Regions from separate parts of the Streptacidiphilus sp. BW17 genome, predicted to be linked through region 3. Evidence: riboswitches for the same ligand, from Rfam matches in the RefSeq annotation. Region 3 holds a riboswitch; each other region holds the start of a gene.
What was found. Region 3 has a riboswitch for cobalamin ahead of ABH940_RS08210 (ABC transporter substrate-binding protein). Riboswitches for the same ligand answer to the same signal wherever they lie in the genome.

Region 1: it holds a riboswitch for cobalamin, as region 3 does, so the genes downstream of both, ABH940_RS05530 (ribonucleoside-diphosphate reductase subunit alpha) here and ABH940_RS08210 (ABC transporter substrate-binding protein) in region 3, are expected to answer to the same signal.
Region 2: it holds a riboswitch for cobalamin, as region 3 does, so the genes downstream of both, ABH940_RS12015 (HoxN/HupN/NixA family nickel/cobalt transporter) here and ABH940_RS08210 (ABC transporter substrate-binding protein) in region 3, are expected to answer to the same signal.
Region 4: it holds a riboswitch for cobalamin, as region 3 does, so the genes downstream of both, ABH940_RS10620 (cobalamin biosynthesis protein) here and ABH940_RS08210 (ABC transporter substrate-binding protein) in region 3, are expected to answer to the same signal.

What each region holds. Positions count from the first base shown of each region.
Region 1 is NZ_JBGCCR010000003.1:327,107-330,486, forward strand. Features, by position in the region: gene ABH940_RS05530 (ribonucleoside-diphosphate reductase subunit alpha) at 1-2,258, opposite strand, end outside; cobalamin riboswitch at 2,392-2,526, opposite strand; gene ABH940_RS05535 (GNAT family N-acetyltransferase) at 2,670-3,185, opposite strand; gene ABH940_RS05540 (hypothetical protein) at 3,346-3,380, shown strand, end outside.
Region 2 is NZ_JBGCCR010000008.1:12,132-15,511, forward strand. Features, by position in the region: gene ABH940_RS12010 (ArsR/SmtB family transcription factor) at 1-84, opposite strand, end outside; gene ABH940_RS12015 (HoxN/HupN/NixA family nickel/cobalt transporter) at 163-1,239, opposite strand; cobalamin riboswitch at 1,405-1,545, opposite strand; gene ABH940_RS12020 (helix-turn-helix transcriptional regulator) at 1,583-2,566, opposite strand; gene ABH940_RS12025 (hypothetical protein) at 2,629-3,111, shown strand; gene ABH940_RS12030 (NIPSNAP family protein) at 3,108-3,380, shown strand, end outside.
Region 3 is NZ_JBGCCR010000005.1:135,238-138,617, reverse strand. Features, by position in the region: gene ABH940_RS08215 (FecCD family ABC transporter permease) at 1-622, opposite strand, end outside; gene ABH940_RS08210 (ABC transporter substrate-binding protein) at 650-1,471, opposite strand; gene ABH940_RS08205 (hypothetical protein) at 1,473-1,661, shown strand; cobalamin riboswitch at 1,768-1,916, opposite strand; gene ABH940_RS08200 (MFS transporter) at 2,051-3,380, shown strand, end outside.
Region 4 is NZ_JBGCCR010000006.1:294,214-297,593, forward strand. Features, by position in the region: gene ABH940_RS10615 (cobyric acid synthase) at 1-803, opposite strand, end outside; gene ABH940_RS10620 (cobalamin biosynthesis protein) at 800-1,750, opposite strand; cobalamin riboswitch at 1,784-1,977, opposite strand; gene ABH940_RS10625 (hypothetical protein) at 2,007-2,162, opposite strand; gene ABH940_RS10630 (NAD(P)/FAD-dependent oxidoreductase) at 2,310-3,380, opposite strand, start outside.

The DNA of each region.
Region 1 (3,380 bases), on a different contig from region 3:
CGGGAGCGCAGGTAGTACGTGGTCTTCAGGCCGACCTTCCAGGCGTACGCGTACATCGAGCTGAGCTTGCCGATGGTGGGCGCGGCCATGAAGAGGTTGAGGGACTGGCTCTGGTCCAGGTACGGCATGCGGGCGGCGGCCAGGTCGATCAGCGCGCGCTGCGGGAGCTCCCAGGCGGTGCGGTAGAGGCGCTTGTAGTCCTCCGGCAGGTCGGTGATCTCCTGGGCGGAGCCGTTGCCCTCGCGCAGTTCCTCGCGGGTGATCGCATTCCAGAGGCCGAGGTTCTTCAGGTCGGCCACCAGGTACGGGTTGACCTGGAGGAACTCGCCGGAGAGGGTCTCCCGCTTGAAGAGGTTGGAGACCTGCGGCTCGATGCACTCGTAGACGCCGGCGATGGAGGCGATGGTCGCGGTCGGCGCGATGGCCAGCAGCAGGGCGTTGCGCAGGCCGGTCTCGGCGATGCGGGCGCGCAGTGCGTCCCAGCGCTCCGGCCAGGCAGGGGCCACGTCGAAGTGGTCGATGTGCAGCTTGCCGCGGGCGGCGCGGGTCTCCTCGTAGGCGGCGTGCCGGCCGAAGCGCTCGGCCAGCTCGCAGCTGGTCTCGTAGGCGGCCAGCATGATCCGCTCGGAGAGCTTCGTCGAGAGCGCCTTGGCCTCGGCGGAGTCGAAGTCCAGGCGGAGCTTGAAGAAGACGTCCTGCAGGCCCATCATGCCCAGACCCACCGGGCGCCAGCGGGAGTTGGACGTGCCCGCCTCGGGGGTCGGGTAGAAGTTGATGTCGATGACCCGGTCCAGGAAGGTCACCGCGGTGCGCACGGTGGCGTCCAGGCGCTCCCAGTCGATCTCGCCGTTCGGCAGCACGTGCGCCCCGAGGTTGACCGAACCCAGGTTGCAGACGGCCGTCTCGGAGTCGTCCGTGATCTCCAGGATCTCGGTGCAGAGGTTCGAGGAGTGGACCGTGCGGCCGGGCAGCGCGGTCTGGTTGGCGGCGCGGTTGGAGGCGTCCTTGAAGGTCATCCAGCCGTTGCCGGTCTGGGCCAGGGTGCGCATCATCCGCGCGTACAGGGTCCGGGCCGGGATGCTGCGGACGGCCTTGCCGTCCTGCTCGGCCTTGACGTAGGCGGCGTCGAACTCGGCGCCCCACAGGTCGACCAGCTCGGGGACGTCGCCGGGGGAGAAGAGCGACCAGTCGCCGTCGGTCTCGACGCGGCGCATGAACTCGTCCGGGATCCAGTGCGCCAGGTTGAGGTTGTGCGTGCGGCGCGCCTCCTCACCGGTGTTGTCGCGGAGCTCCAGGAACTCCTCGATGTCGGCGTGCCAGGTCTCCAGGTAGACGCAGGCCGCGCCCTTGCGGCGACCGCCCTGGTTGACCGCGGCGACGGAGGAGTCGAGGGTGCGCAGGAACGGGACGATGCCGTTGGACTGGCCGTTGGTGCCGCGGATCAGCGAGCCGCGCGAGCGGATCCGGGAGTAGGACAGACCGATGCCGCCCGCGTGCTTGGAGAGCCGGGCGATCTGCGCGTAGCGGCTGTAGATCGAGTCCAGCTCGTCCAGCGGCGAGTCCAGCAGGTAGCAGGAGGACATCTGCGGGTGCCGGGTGCCGGAGTTGAACAGCGTCGGCGAGCTGGGCAGGTACTCCAGGCGGCTCATCAGCCCGTACAGCTCGGCGACCTCGGCCACCGACTTCTCGTTGCCCCCGACCTCCAGCCCGCACGCCACCCGCAGCATGAACTGCTGCGGCGTCTCGATCACCTGACGGGTGATCGGGTGGCGCAGCAGGTAGCGGGAGTAGAGCGTGCGCAGGCCGAAGTACTCGAAGCGGTCGTCGGCCTGCTGGTCGACGACGGCGTCCAGTGCGTCGGCGTGCGCGGCGACGAAGGCGGCGGTGGCGTCGCCGATCAGACCCTCGCGGTGGCCGACGGCCACGGACTCGGCGAAGCAGGACGAGCCCTGACCAGCCGCCTCCTCGCGGACCTCCTCGGCCAGCAGCCGGGCCGCCAGACGCGAGTACTGCGGGTCCTCGGCGATCAGCGCGGCGGCGGCCCCGATGGCCAGCCCGCGCAGCTCCGCGTAGTCGGCCTGGGCGCTGCGGCCACGCAGCGCGGCGGCGGCGACGCGGCCCGGGTCGACCTGGGTCAGGTCTGCGGACCGCTCGGTGAGCGTGACCAGCAGCGCGGTGCCGGGAGCGTCGGCGGCGCCACCACGGGCGTCGGGCTCACGGGTGGGCTGGGGCAGGGTGGGGACGGCGATGTCCGTCATGTACGCGCACGCTCCTCGTTGGCGGCCGGTGGCTGAGGCACGGGTCGCGTGAGAAGGCAGGCGGGAGCAGAGCAGCGCGAAGCAGCCCGTCGGCCCACCCACGAGGCCCGGTTGCAGCGCCCGCGGCCGGGCAGGCCGAGGACGCGCTGACGGCAGGTCATCGGACTCGCGGACAGGCCGGATCGGCAGCCGCTCACCGTTGCGGGGCAGTCCCGGAATCGCACCGGGTTCCCCTGCTTCGACAGCGAGCATGAGCATACATCTAGGGGCAGGTGCGTCACGCACCACCAGATGTTGTGTCGCGGCGTGATTCGTTCGAGTAACCGTTCGATCACTCGGCTGCCCCGCTGGAGCACTGCTGCGGCGCACTCCGGGCACCGGCTGAGGCGTCGCGGCTCCTGCCTGCGGGCATCACGCAGGCGAGCCGGACAGCTCCAGTGCGTAGGTGAAGAGGACCATGCCGGGGATCGGCGACCAGTCGCGTTCGGGGGTCCGGGCGAAGCCGAGACGCCCGTATATCCGGTGCGCGAAAGCCATCTGCTGTTGTGATGACATGACGATCCGGGGCAGTCCGAGCTCCCGGGCGCGGTCGATCACGGCACGGACCATCAGCTCGCCGATGCCGCGTCCGCGGGCGGCCGGGTCCGGGGAGACGGCCAGCATCCGGAACTCGCCCTCCTGACCCTGCGCCAGGTCCGCGTAGGGGGAGCCGGGCGGGGCGAAGGTCACCGAGCCGAGGACCGCGCCCGTCTCCTCGTCCACCGCGACGAGCAACTCCGCCTTCTCGGCCCGGTCGCCCGGATCGCGCAGCAGCTTGGCGTAGTCGCCGTCCCGCTCGGTGTGACCGTCGTGGATGAAGGCCTCGGCAACGAGGTGACCTGCGGCGTCGTACTCGTCGGGCAGGGCGGGGCGGACGATGATGCTCATCCTTGAAGTCTGCCTGACCTCTCCCCGGTTGCTCCGTGCGGGGGTGCGCCGAGCGGCGCGGCAGAGGGTGACGTGCCATGTTCGTTGAGTGATGTACCAAGCGAAGCGTGATGCGAAAGGGCGCAGCAGCCGCGCCCTGATACTCGGTTGTCTCCCCGTCATGACCGCGGCCGCGTTGCTGGCGGGGACGACGAC
Region 2 (3,380 bases), on a different contig from region 3:
CTCGCCGATGCCTTCGATGGCCGTGCAGACGCTGTGTTCGTCGATGGCCCTGCGGTGGGCCCGCTCGGTGGGAACGAGATGCATGGGGCCCATTGGACCCCCGCTGCCCGGTGATCTGCAACACCGTGCAGGTGAGCGGATGTGCAGGGTCAGTTGGCGGGCTCAGGCCTCGGTGGCCGTGACTGTCGCTGCGGCGTCGGCAGGAGCGGCCTCCGTCCCTCCGGCGAGACCGGTCTGCCAGCGGGACTCGATCTTGCCGTAACGCCAGTAGAGCAGCGCGACGACCCAGGTGAGGGCGAACAGCCCAGCGATGACGAAGCCGGCCTTGTTGATGTCGAAGTTGGCCATGAAGTCCCAGAAGCCGCCGGTGAGATGGAGCTCGCTGGTGAGTACGCCGAGCACCTCGATGGTGCCGATCAGGAAAGCGGCGGCGATGGAGAGGCCGGTGATGACGAGGTTGTAGTAGACCTTGCGCACAGGTCGCGCGAAGGCCCAGCCGTAGGCGAAGTTCATGAAGAAGCCGTCGAAGGTGTCGAAGAGGATCATGCCGCCGGAGAAGAGCAGCGGCAGCGCCAGCACGGCGTAGAACGGCAGCCCGGCGGTGGCGGCGTAGGCGGTGGCGGCGAGCAGGACGACCTCGGTGGCGGTGTCGAAGCCGATGCCGAAGATCATGCCCACGAAGAAGAGCTGCCAGGTGTGGTTGATGGAGCGCATGAAGCGGCCGAAGAAGCGCCACATCAGCCCGCGCGCCTGGAGCTGCCTTTCGAGCTCCTCCTCGTCGAAGGTGCCCCGGCGCATGTCGCGGAAGACCTTGAAGATCCCGGCGAGCACGATCAGGTTGAGCGCGGCGATCAGGTAGAGGAACCCGGCGGAGGTGAGCGTGCCGAGCATGCCGCCCAGCGTCTCGTAGGTCGAGTTCGGGTCGACCATCGCGCCGAAGACGGCCTTGGCGGCGACGGTGATGCCGACGCCTACGGCGGAGACGACCGTGGAGTGGCCGAGGGCGAAGAAGAAGCCACTGGCCAGGGGACGTTGACCGTCCGCCAGTAGCTTGCGGGTGGAGTTGTCGATCGCGGAGATGTGGTCCGCGTCGAAGGCGTGACGCGCGCCCAGCGTCCAGGCGGTGAACGCGACGCCGAGGCCGACGCCGAGCTTGTCGTAGTGGAAGTGGTGGGGGAGCACAGTGAAGATGTAGATGCCCCAGCCGACGCCGTTCAGCAGCAGAATCACCAGGGACATCACCCCGATCCTGGTCCATTCCGCGGGACTCAGGGACTGACGGACCATCTGTAGCTTGGCGACGAACGCGGACACTGGGCATCCTCCTCGGGACGCTCACAGGTCGGCGCGGCCTGGTCGGAGACTCCCGGAGGGCCCGGTCCGGACCGACCTTCCTGCGAGGCTGGTTTCCAGGAGTGCGACGCCAGGCGACCGGACTTGCCCTCACTCGTGCCGAGGGGTTCACCGTTGCGGGACAGCGCCGGATTCTCACCGGACTTCGCTGACGCTGCACTGTCCCCGCGCAGTGAGGGGACCTTCGGCAGCCTAGAGGTGGCGGGGGCTCGGGTACAAGCCTGCACATCTAAGCAGGTGTCTGATTCACTGCCGAGGACGGTGCGGACGTCGGCTGGTACCGGGCGGCGAGGGTACGCACCGTCTCGGTGATGCGGTCGCGGAGTTCGGCCGGTGCCAGGACCTCGACGTCCGCGCCGAGCCGGAGGAACTCCTGGTGGGCGTGGTCGATCGACTCGATGGGCACCCGGGTCTCGGTCCATCCGTCCTGTGCTGCTCCGTCGCCCAAGGCCGTTACGCCGAGGCGGCGGGCGCCCTCCGGGGTGAGCCGGACCAGGGCCTCCCCGGTGTGCAGCCGGGTGTGGAAGTCGGCCAGACTGCTGCTCCAGTGCGCGGCCAGGTCGAACCTGTCCGGGATGGCGAACTCCTGATCCAGCATATGGACTTCGAGGATCTGGTCGACCCGGTAGGTGCGGATCCCGGACGGCCCGCCGGCGGCCAGGTACCAGCGTCCGGCCTTGAGGACCAGCCCGTACGGCTCGACCCGCCGCTCGATCTCCTCCGGCGCCCGCCAGCGCCGGTACCGCATGAGGACCGCTCGCCGCGCCCAGAGCGCGGCGGCGACCGCGGGCAGGTGAGGCGTGCTCTCGGCCTCGCCGTACCAGCCGGGGGCGTCGAGCAGGAAGCTCCGCCGGATCCGCTCGGCCTGCTCGCGCAGCTCCGCTGGAAGTGCGGCCCGCAGCTTGAGCTGGGCGGTCACCAGCGCCTCGCCGAGGCCGAGTTGGGCGGCGGCGTCCGGGAGCGCCGTCAGGAACGCGGCCTGCGCCTCGTCCGGGGTCAACCCGGTGAGCCGGGTCCGGTAGCCGTCGACCAGCTGGTAGCCGCCCGCGTGTCCCGCCTCGCCGTACAGCGGGATGCCGGCGGCGGCGAGCGCGTCGACGTCCCGGTAGACCGTGCGGACGGAGACCTCCAGCTCCTCGGCCAGTTGGCGGGCCGTCATCCGGCCCCGGTTCTGGAGCAGCAGAAGCAGGGTCACCAGTCGGCTCGCGCGCATGTCGCCCAGTATCCACATCCACTGACAGGAGATGTCAGTGGAGCGTGCCTAACCTGCGTCACATGGACGACTTCGACTTCCTGCACGGCTCCTGGGACGTGGCCAACCGCCGTCTCACCACACCACTCGGCGACGCCGACGCGGACATCTGGGAGGAGTTCCCCGGTCACTCGGTGATCCAGCCCCTGTTCGGAGGGGCCGGCAACATCGACGAGATCACCTTCCCCACCCTGGGCCGTCAGGGCGTGTCCCTACGGCTCTTCGACCGCGAAACGAAGCAGTGGTCGATCCACTGGTCCGACAGCAGGACCGGCCGGCTGGACCCGCCGGTGGTCGGCGGCTTCACCGGTGACCGTGGCGACTTCTACGGAGATGACACCTACGACAGCCGCCCGATCCGGGTGCACTTCACCTGGCAGCGCCTCGGCCCGGACACCGCCCGCTGGGAGCAGGAGTTCTCCGCCGACGGGGGCCGCACCTGGGAGCTCAACTGGACCATGGACTTCACCCGCACCCGCACCCGTACCTGGCGGCCCGGCGCATGAACATCGTCGAACTCCGGCAGTACACCCTGCATCCCGGCGCGCGGGAGACGCTGATCGAGCTCTTCGAGCGCGAGTTCGTGACCGGCCAGCAGGCGGTCGGCATCACCGTGGGCGGGCGCTTCCGCGACCTGGACGACCCGGACCGCTTCGTCTGGCTGCGCGCTTTTCCGAACATGGCACACCGTCGGCGCTCGCTGGAGGCGTTCTACACCGGCCCGGTCTGGCGCGAGCACCGCGACGCGGCCAACGCCACCATGGTCGACAGCGAC
Region 3 (3,380 bases):
GGATCTGCGTCACCTGACCCCAGGTGGCGGCGGACAGGGAGCCGAGCAGCCACGAGTAGACCTGCTGGATGTCCTGGCTGGAGCGCTGCAGCAGGTAGGTCTGCACGGCCGTCAGGAACATGGAGACCGCCAGGCCCGCGAGCAGCAGGGTGGCGGTCCCCGGTCTGGCCGTGACGCCCGCCAGGTAGGCGAGGGCGACCCCGGCCAGTGAGCCGACGAACGCGGCCACGGGCACGGTGGCCGCGTTCGCGCCGCCCAGCGAGACGATGGCGACGGTCGCGCCGAGGCCCGCCCCGGCCGACGCGCCCAGCAGGGACGAGTCGACCAGGGGGTTGCGGAACACGCCCTGGTAGCCCGCACCGGCGAGGGCGAGCGCCCCGCCGACCAGGGCGCCCAGCACCACGCGCGGCAGCCGGATCTGGAACAGCACCGCGCGGTCCAACTGGCTGAGCTGCTGCGGCAGGTGCACCAGCGGCAGCCGGTCCAGCAGCGCGTCGGCCGTCGCCAGCGGGTTGAGGTCCGCCGCTCCGGCCATGGCGCCCACCAGCACCGCGGCGGCCAGGAACACCACCGCGATGCCGTAGGCGCGCAGGGTGCGCGGGCGGACTCCGCCTCTTGTCACCGTTACCTCGTTACCGTCCGCCGTGCGTCACTTGGTGGGGGCCTTCTCGATCGCCTGCGCGATCTGGGCGACCAGCTGCGGCAGGCGCGGGCCCCAGCGCGAGGCGATGTCGTCGTTGAGGCCGACGATCTGATCCTTCTTCACGGCCGGGATACCGGACCAGCCGGGTCGGGCCGCGACGACCGCCGGGCTCTGCCCGCCGTCGGCGGACTGGTTGTCGGTGAGGAAGATCAGCTGCGGCTGGGCCGAGACGATGTACTCGGCGGACAGCTGCGGGTAGCCGCCGTCGGAGGCCTTGTCGGCCTTGTCGGCGATGTTCTTCAGGCCGAACAGCGAGGCGATCTGCCCGGCGAAGGTGGTGGAGGTCGCCGAGTAGTACGGGTTGGCGCTGACCTCCCAGTAGTAGCTGAGGTTCCCGTGATCGGCGCCGGCCTGCTTGACGGAGGCGGTGATCGACGCCTTCATGCCGGTGACGGTCTGCGTGGCCTGGGCGGTGTGACCGGTGGCCTGCCCGATCGCGTCGATCTGCGTGTAGACGTCGTTGATCGTCGCCGCGGCGGGCTCGATCAGGACCGGCACGCCGAGCTTGGTCAGCCCGGCGACCAGGCCACCGGAGTCCTGGGAGGCGATGACCAGGTCCGGGTTGTACTTGGCGATGGCCTCGATGTTCGGGGTCAGCCCGCTCAGGCTCGTGGTCGGCACGCCGGACGGGTAGTTGGAGTCCGAGTCCACCGCGACGACCTGCTTGCCGGCGCCCACCGCGTACAGGTCCTCGGTCGCGGTCGGCGACAGCGACACGATGTGCTTCGGCTGGGTCTTGAGGGTGACCTTGCCGTTGGAGCCGCTCACCGTGACCGGGTACGTCGCGGCGGCCGACGACGCGCTCGTCGAGGACGAGGAGGCGGAGGAGTCGGCGCTGCCGGAGCTCGTGGAGCTGCAGCCGGCGACGACGGCCACGGCTGCGAGCGCGGCGGTCGCCGTCGAGACAGCGCGGACGATCCGGGTGCGCCGAGCAGGTCGGGGCCGGACAGACGAGTGAGCCATGGTGGTGCTTCCTCCCGAGGGACGGGAAGAAGCCAATCCGTCGACGAGCGGCGCAGGACGCGCGCCGACAGAAACGGACCGCCCCTTCCCACGAGGGCCGATGTCGTAGCGCGGCAGGAGGCGACCTGGCTTCGGGCCGCGTGGAGAGGGCCCTCACAGTTGCGGGACAGCGCCGGAATGACCCGCAGTGCGGGCTTCACCGGCTTCGCTGCCTGGCACGCTGCCGGAAACCTGCATGGCTGCGCAGATTTTTTGGCTCAGGCAGGTTAGCACTGCGCCGCGATCCCCGGCCGGGCACCCCCGTGGCGGGGCGGCGCCGGACCCCGATCGGCGGGAGAATCGACCGGTGCCGGACCGGTGCCGGACCAGTCCGAGAGGGAACCCATGGGGAAGCAGGCGGAGCAGGGCTACGGGCAGTCGTCCTGGGCGCCGATGGCGGTGCCGGCGTTCCGCCTGCTGTGGCTGGCCCAGATGGTGTCGAACATCGGCACCTGGATGCAGACCGTGGGGGCCCAGTGGATGCTGGTGCACCAGCACAACGCGGCGCTGCTCACCTCGGCGGTGCAGGCGGCCAGCCTGCTGCCCGTGCTGTTCGTCTCCTTGCCGGCGGGCGTGCTCGCGGACCTGCTGGACCGCCGGCACATTCTGCTGGGGCTGTCGACGGCCATGGCGGTGCTCGCCGGGGTGCTCGCCGGGCTGACCGGGGCGGGGCTGGCCACGCCCACGGTCCTGTTGCTGCTCACGTTCCTCATGGGCTGCGGTCAGGCGATGACGAACCCCGCCTGGCAGGCGATCCAGCCGGAGCTGGTCCCGCGCGACTTGATCCCGCAGGCCGCGTCCCTCAACAGCCTCAACGTCAACGTCGCCCGAGCCGTCGGCCCGGCGCTGGCGGGCCTGCTCGTCGCGGTCTCCGGCCCGGCCGTGGTGTTCACGGTGAACGCCGTCAGTTTTGTCGTCGTCGCGCTGGCGGTCTATGCCTGGCACCGTCCGGCACAGGGTCTGCGCGGCAGTGAGGCGCCGGTTCCCGCTCTCCACGCGGGCGTTCGCTATGTGCGGCACGCGCCGGGCGTGCGGCGGATCCTGGTGCGTTCCGCGTTGTTCGTGCTTCCCGCCTCGGCGCTGTGGGCGCTGCTGCCGGTGACGGCGGGTCGGAGCCTGCACCTGGGGTCAGGAGGGTACGGGCTGCTGCTCGGGGCGCTGGGTGTCGGGGCGATCGTCGGCGCCCTGACGATCAAGCGGCTGCGGGCGGCCGTGTCGGACAACGTCCTGCTCGCGCTGGGCGGCGTCGTGTTCGCCGGTGGCACCGTCGCCGCCGCCACCCTGCACAGCCTGCCCGCCCTGGCCCTCGTTCTGCTGCCCACGGGTGCGGCCTGGCTGGTCAACCTGTCGACCTTCAACACCGAACTGCAGCTCCGGCTGCCCGGATGGGTCCGGGCCCGCGGGCTCGCCGTCTACCTCATCGTCTTCATGGGAGGACAGGGCATCGGCTCGCTGGTCTGGGGCGCGGTGGCCGGCGCCGCCGGACTCACCCAGGCGCTGCTCGCCGCCGCCGGGTTGCTGGTGGCGACCACCGTCACGCTGCTGTGGTGGCCGGTCATCCACACCGCGGTCCCGCTCGACCGCTCGGTCGTGTCCACCTGGCCGGAGCCGGCACTGCTTCTCGACGCCGTGCCGGAGGACACGCCGGTGCTCGTTCTGCTGGACTACACCGTCG
Region 4 (3,380 bases), on a different contig from region 3:
AGCCGCGGCAACTGCACCACCGACACCCGCAGCACGTCCGCGCCGACGGGCCCGCCCGCGTCGCCGCGTGCCATCACGCCGGCCAGGTCCAGCGAGTCCTCGGCGTCCAGCCACAGCCCCGACAGCATCGGCAGCACGCCCAGGGACGGACGGTGCGTCACCCGGTGCAGCATGTCCAGTCCGGGCTGCAACAGGCGCGCGTCGCCGCGGAACTTGTTGACCAGCCAGCCCGCGATGTGCGCCTGGTCCTCGGCGGAGAGCAGCGCCAGCGTCCCGAACATGGACGCGAAGACGCCGCCCCGGTCGATGTCTCCGACTACCACCACCGGCAGGTCGGCGGCGACGGCCAGGCCCATGTTGGCGATGTCCCCGGCCCGCAGGTTGATCTCGGCGGGGGAGCCGGCGCCCTCGCAGATCACCACGTCGTAGCGGTCGCGCAGGTCGGCGAGGCAGTCCAGGGCGATCCGCAGCAGCGCGGGCTTGCGCTCGCGGTAGTCCAGCGCGCCGACCTCGGCGACCGGCTTGCCCAGTACCACGACCTGGCTGCGCCCGTCGCCACCCGGCTTGAGCAGCACCGGGTTCATCGCCGCCTCGGGCGTGGCGCCCGCGGCTGTCGCCTGCATCGCCTGGGCCCGGCCGATCTCCGCGCCGTCAAGGGTCACGAAGGAGTTGAGCGACATGTTCTGCGCCTTGAACGGCGCGACCTTGACGCCCTGTCGCTTGAGCCAGCGACAGATACCCGCCGTGACGACGCTCTTGCCCGCATCGGAGGTGGTCCCGGCGACCAGCAGTGCCCCGCTCACTTCTTTGCCCCCCTCAGCTTGGTCCCCCTCAGCAGGGCGACCGTCACGGTGGTCGCCAGCGCCAGCGCGCCCACCCGGCGTGAAAGCCGACAGGCGCGCTCCACGTCCGCGACCGCGACCGGCCGCAACTCCGCACCCAGAACCGGTCGGTGCTCGACCCGCTCCCCGTAGCGGAGCGTGCCCCCGAGCCGCACTCCCAACGCGCCCGCGAAGGCAGCCTCCGCATGACCGGCGTTCGGGCTCGGGTGCGCGCCCGCGTCACGCCTCCAGACGCGCCACGCGCGCCCCCGGTCCTCGCTCGCCGCGACGGTCAGCAGCGCCGTCAGCCGTGCCCCCGGCCACCCGGCCACGTCGTCCAGCCGCGCCGACGCCCAGCCGAACCGCAGCAGCCGCGGTGAGCGGTGACCCACCATCGCGTCCAGCGTGTTGACGGCCCGGAACGCCAGCAGCCCCGGCGCGCCCGCGAGCGCGCCCCAGATCAGTGCGTTGACGACGGCGTCGGCGGTGTTCTCGCCGACGGACTCGACGACCGCGCGGGCGATCTCCTGCGCGTCCAGCTGACGCGGGTCACGCCCGCACAGGTGCGGCAGACGTTCGCGCGCCGCCTCGATGTCCCCGCGCTCCAGCGCGGACGCGATCCCGCGCGCCTCGCGGACGAGTGACGCGCCCCCGAGAACCGCCCAGGCGGACGCGGCGGCGAGGGCCGCCTGAGCGGGGCGCGAGCGCCGCAGCGTGCGCTCCGTCACCAGCGCGCCCCCGGCGACGGAACCGACCGCGGCGAGCGTGAAGACTGCTCCCGAGCCGCGATGGTCCTTGTAGAGACGCCGCTCCAGCGCGGCGGCGAAACGCCCGAACCCGGCTACCGGATGACCACGTCGGGGGTCGCCGAACACGGCGTCGGCGGCATAGCCCACCACGGCCCCGTACGCGAACGCGCTGCTGCGCACCGCTGCGTGTCCTCACTCAGGGTCCGCGCCCTGGATCGACGATCCGAAGGCGAGAGTCTCCTGGCTTCCGGATCGACGCACCTACGGGCCTTCCAGCGGCGATGTGCTGCCGTGGCCGTCGTTCGCAGGTGCTCCCCGGTGACAGTGGCGGGACCGCGCCGGATTTGCACCGGCTTCCTCTCCTTGCCTCCGATTGGCGTAAGGATCCCACCATGTCGCCGGACGCAGCGTCAACCGACCGGGTCGGTGTCGCGGATCACGGACGTTGCTGCTTGAGCAGTTCGACGGACTTCTGCACCACCTGGTCGGCGGGGCTCGTGGGCGGGCTGAGGACGTGATCCTCGAACCAGGAAAGGCCAAGGATGACTATCAGTCCCAGCGGGGCGACAAGCAGGCACAGGAAGACAGACATGGGCACCCCAAGGTGTCGAATGCTGCAGGCCCGGACGGACCCCGATCCGTCCCTCCAACAGCGTCCGTCACCCTGGCGGAATCCGCACGTCGGGTATTGCTTGAGGCTTTGTTCCCGCAGGTGGTGCGACTACGTTCAGTGCCGTTTCTAGTGCCGCCCGGAAATCACGTCCGCGACCTTCGCGACGGGGGAGGTCCCCGCGCGCCCGCCGCGTTCCTGTCGGTCGGCGAAGTGGTACGCCGCGTACAGCCCGTGCACCCCGATCCACCGGAACGGTTCCGGCTCCCACCGGCGGACCGTGTGGTCCACCCACGGCAGGTCCGTCAGGTCCGTCGCCTCGCCGCGCACCAGGTCGCGCAGCGTCCGCGCGGCGAGGTTCGTCGTGGTGACGCCGCTGCCGACGTAGCCTCCGGCCCAGCCCAGGCCGGACGCCTGGTCGACGGCGACCGTGGAGCACCAGTCGCGCGGCACGCCCAGCACGCCCGACCAGGCGTGGTCGACCGCGACACCCCGCGCTGCGGGGAAGAAGCCGGTCAGGATCTCGGTCAGCTGGTCGATCGTCTTCGCCGCCGTCGAGCCGTCGTTGTCCGTGCGAGAGCCGAAGCGGTAGGGGACGCCGCGTCCGCCGAGCGCGATCCGGTCGTCCGCCGTCCGCTGCGCGTACATGTACGCGTGCGCGAAGTCGCCCAGCGTCTCGCGGCCGTCCCAGCCGACGGAGTCCCAGAAGGAGGCGGGCAGCGGTGCGGTGACGATCATGGAGGAGTTCATCGGCAGCCAGGTGCGCTTCTCGCCGCGCAGGTTGGCGGTGAAGCCCTCCGTGCAGCGCAGCACGTACCGGGCCGAGACGGTGCCCTGGTCGGTGACGGCGCGCGCGGGGGCCGTGCCGACGGCGGGCAGGATCTCGGTGACCGTCGTGCCCTCGTAGATCCTGACGCCCAGTCGCTCCGCCGCCTCGGCAAGGCCCCGGACCAGCTTGGCCGGTTGGATCCGCGCGCCGTGCGGGGTCCAACTGCCGCCCAGGACACCGGAGACCGCGATCCGGGACGAGGCCTCGGCGGCCGTCAGCCGCTCCACCTCGGTCTCGCCGTACGCGTGCTCGCCCGCGACGAACGCGTCCAGCCGCCCGACCTGCGCGGGCGTGTAGGCGACCTCCAGGACCCCGCCCTTGACCTGGTCGGCGTCGATCCGCTCGGCGTCGCAGACGCGCAGCACCTCGTC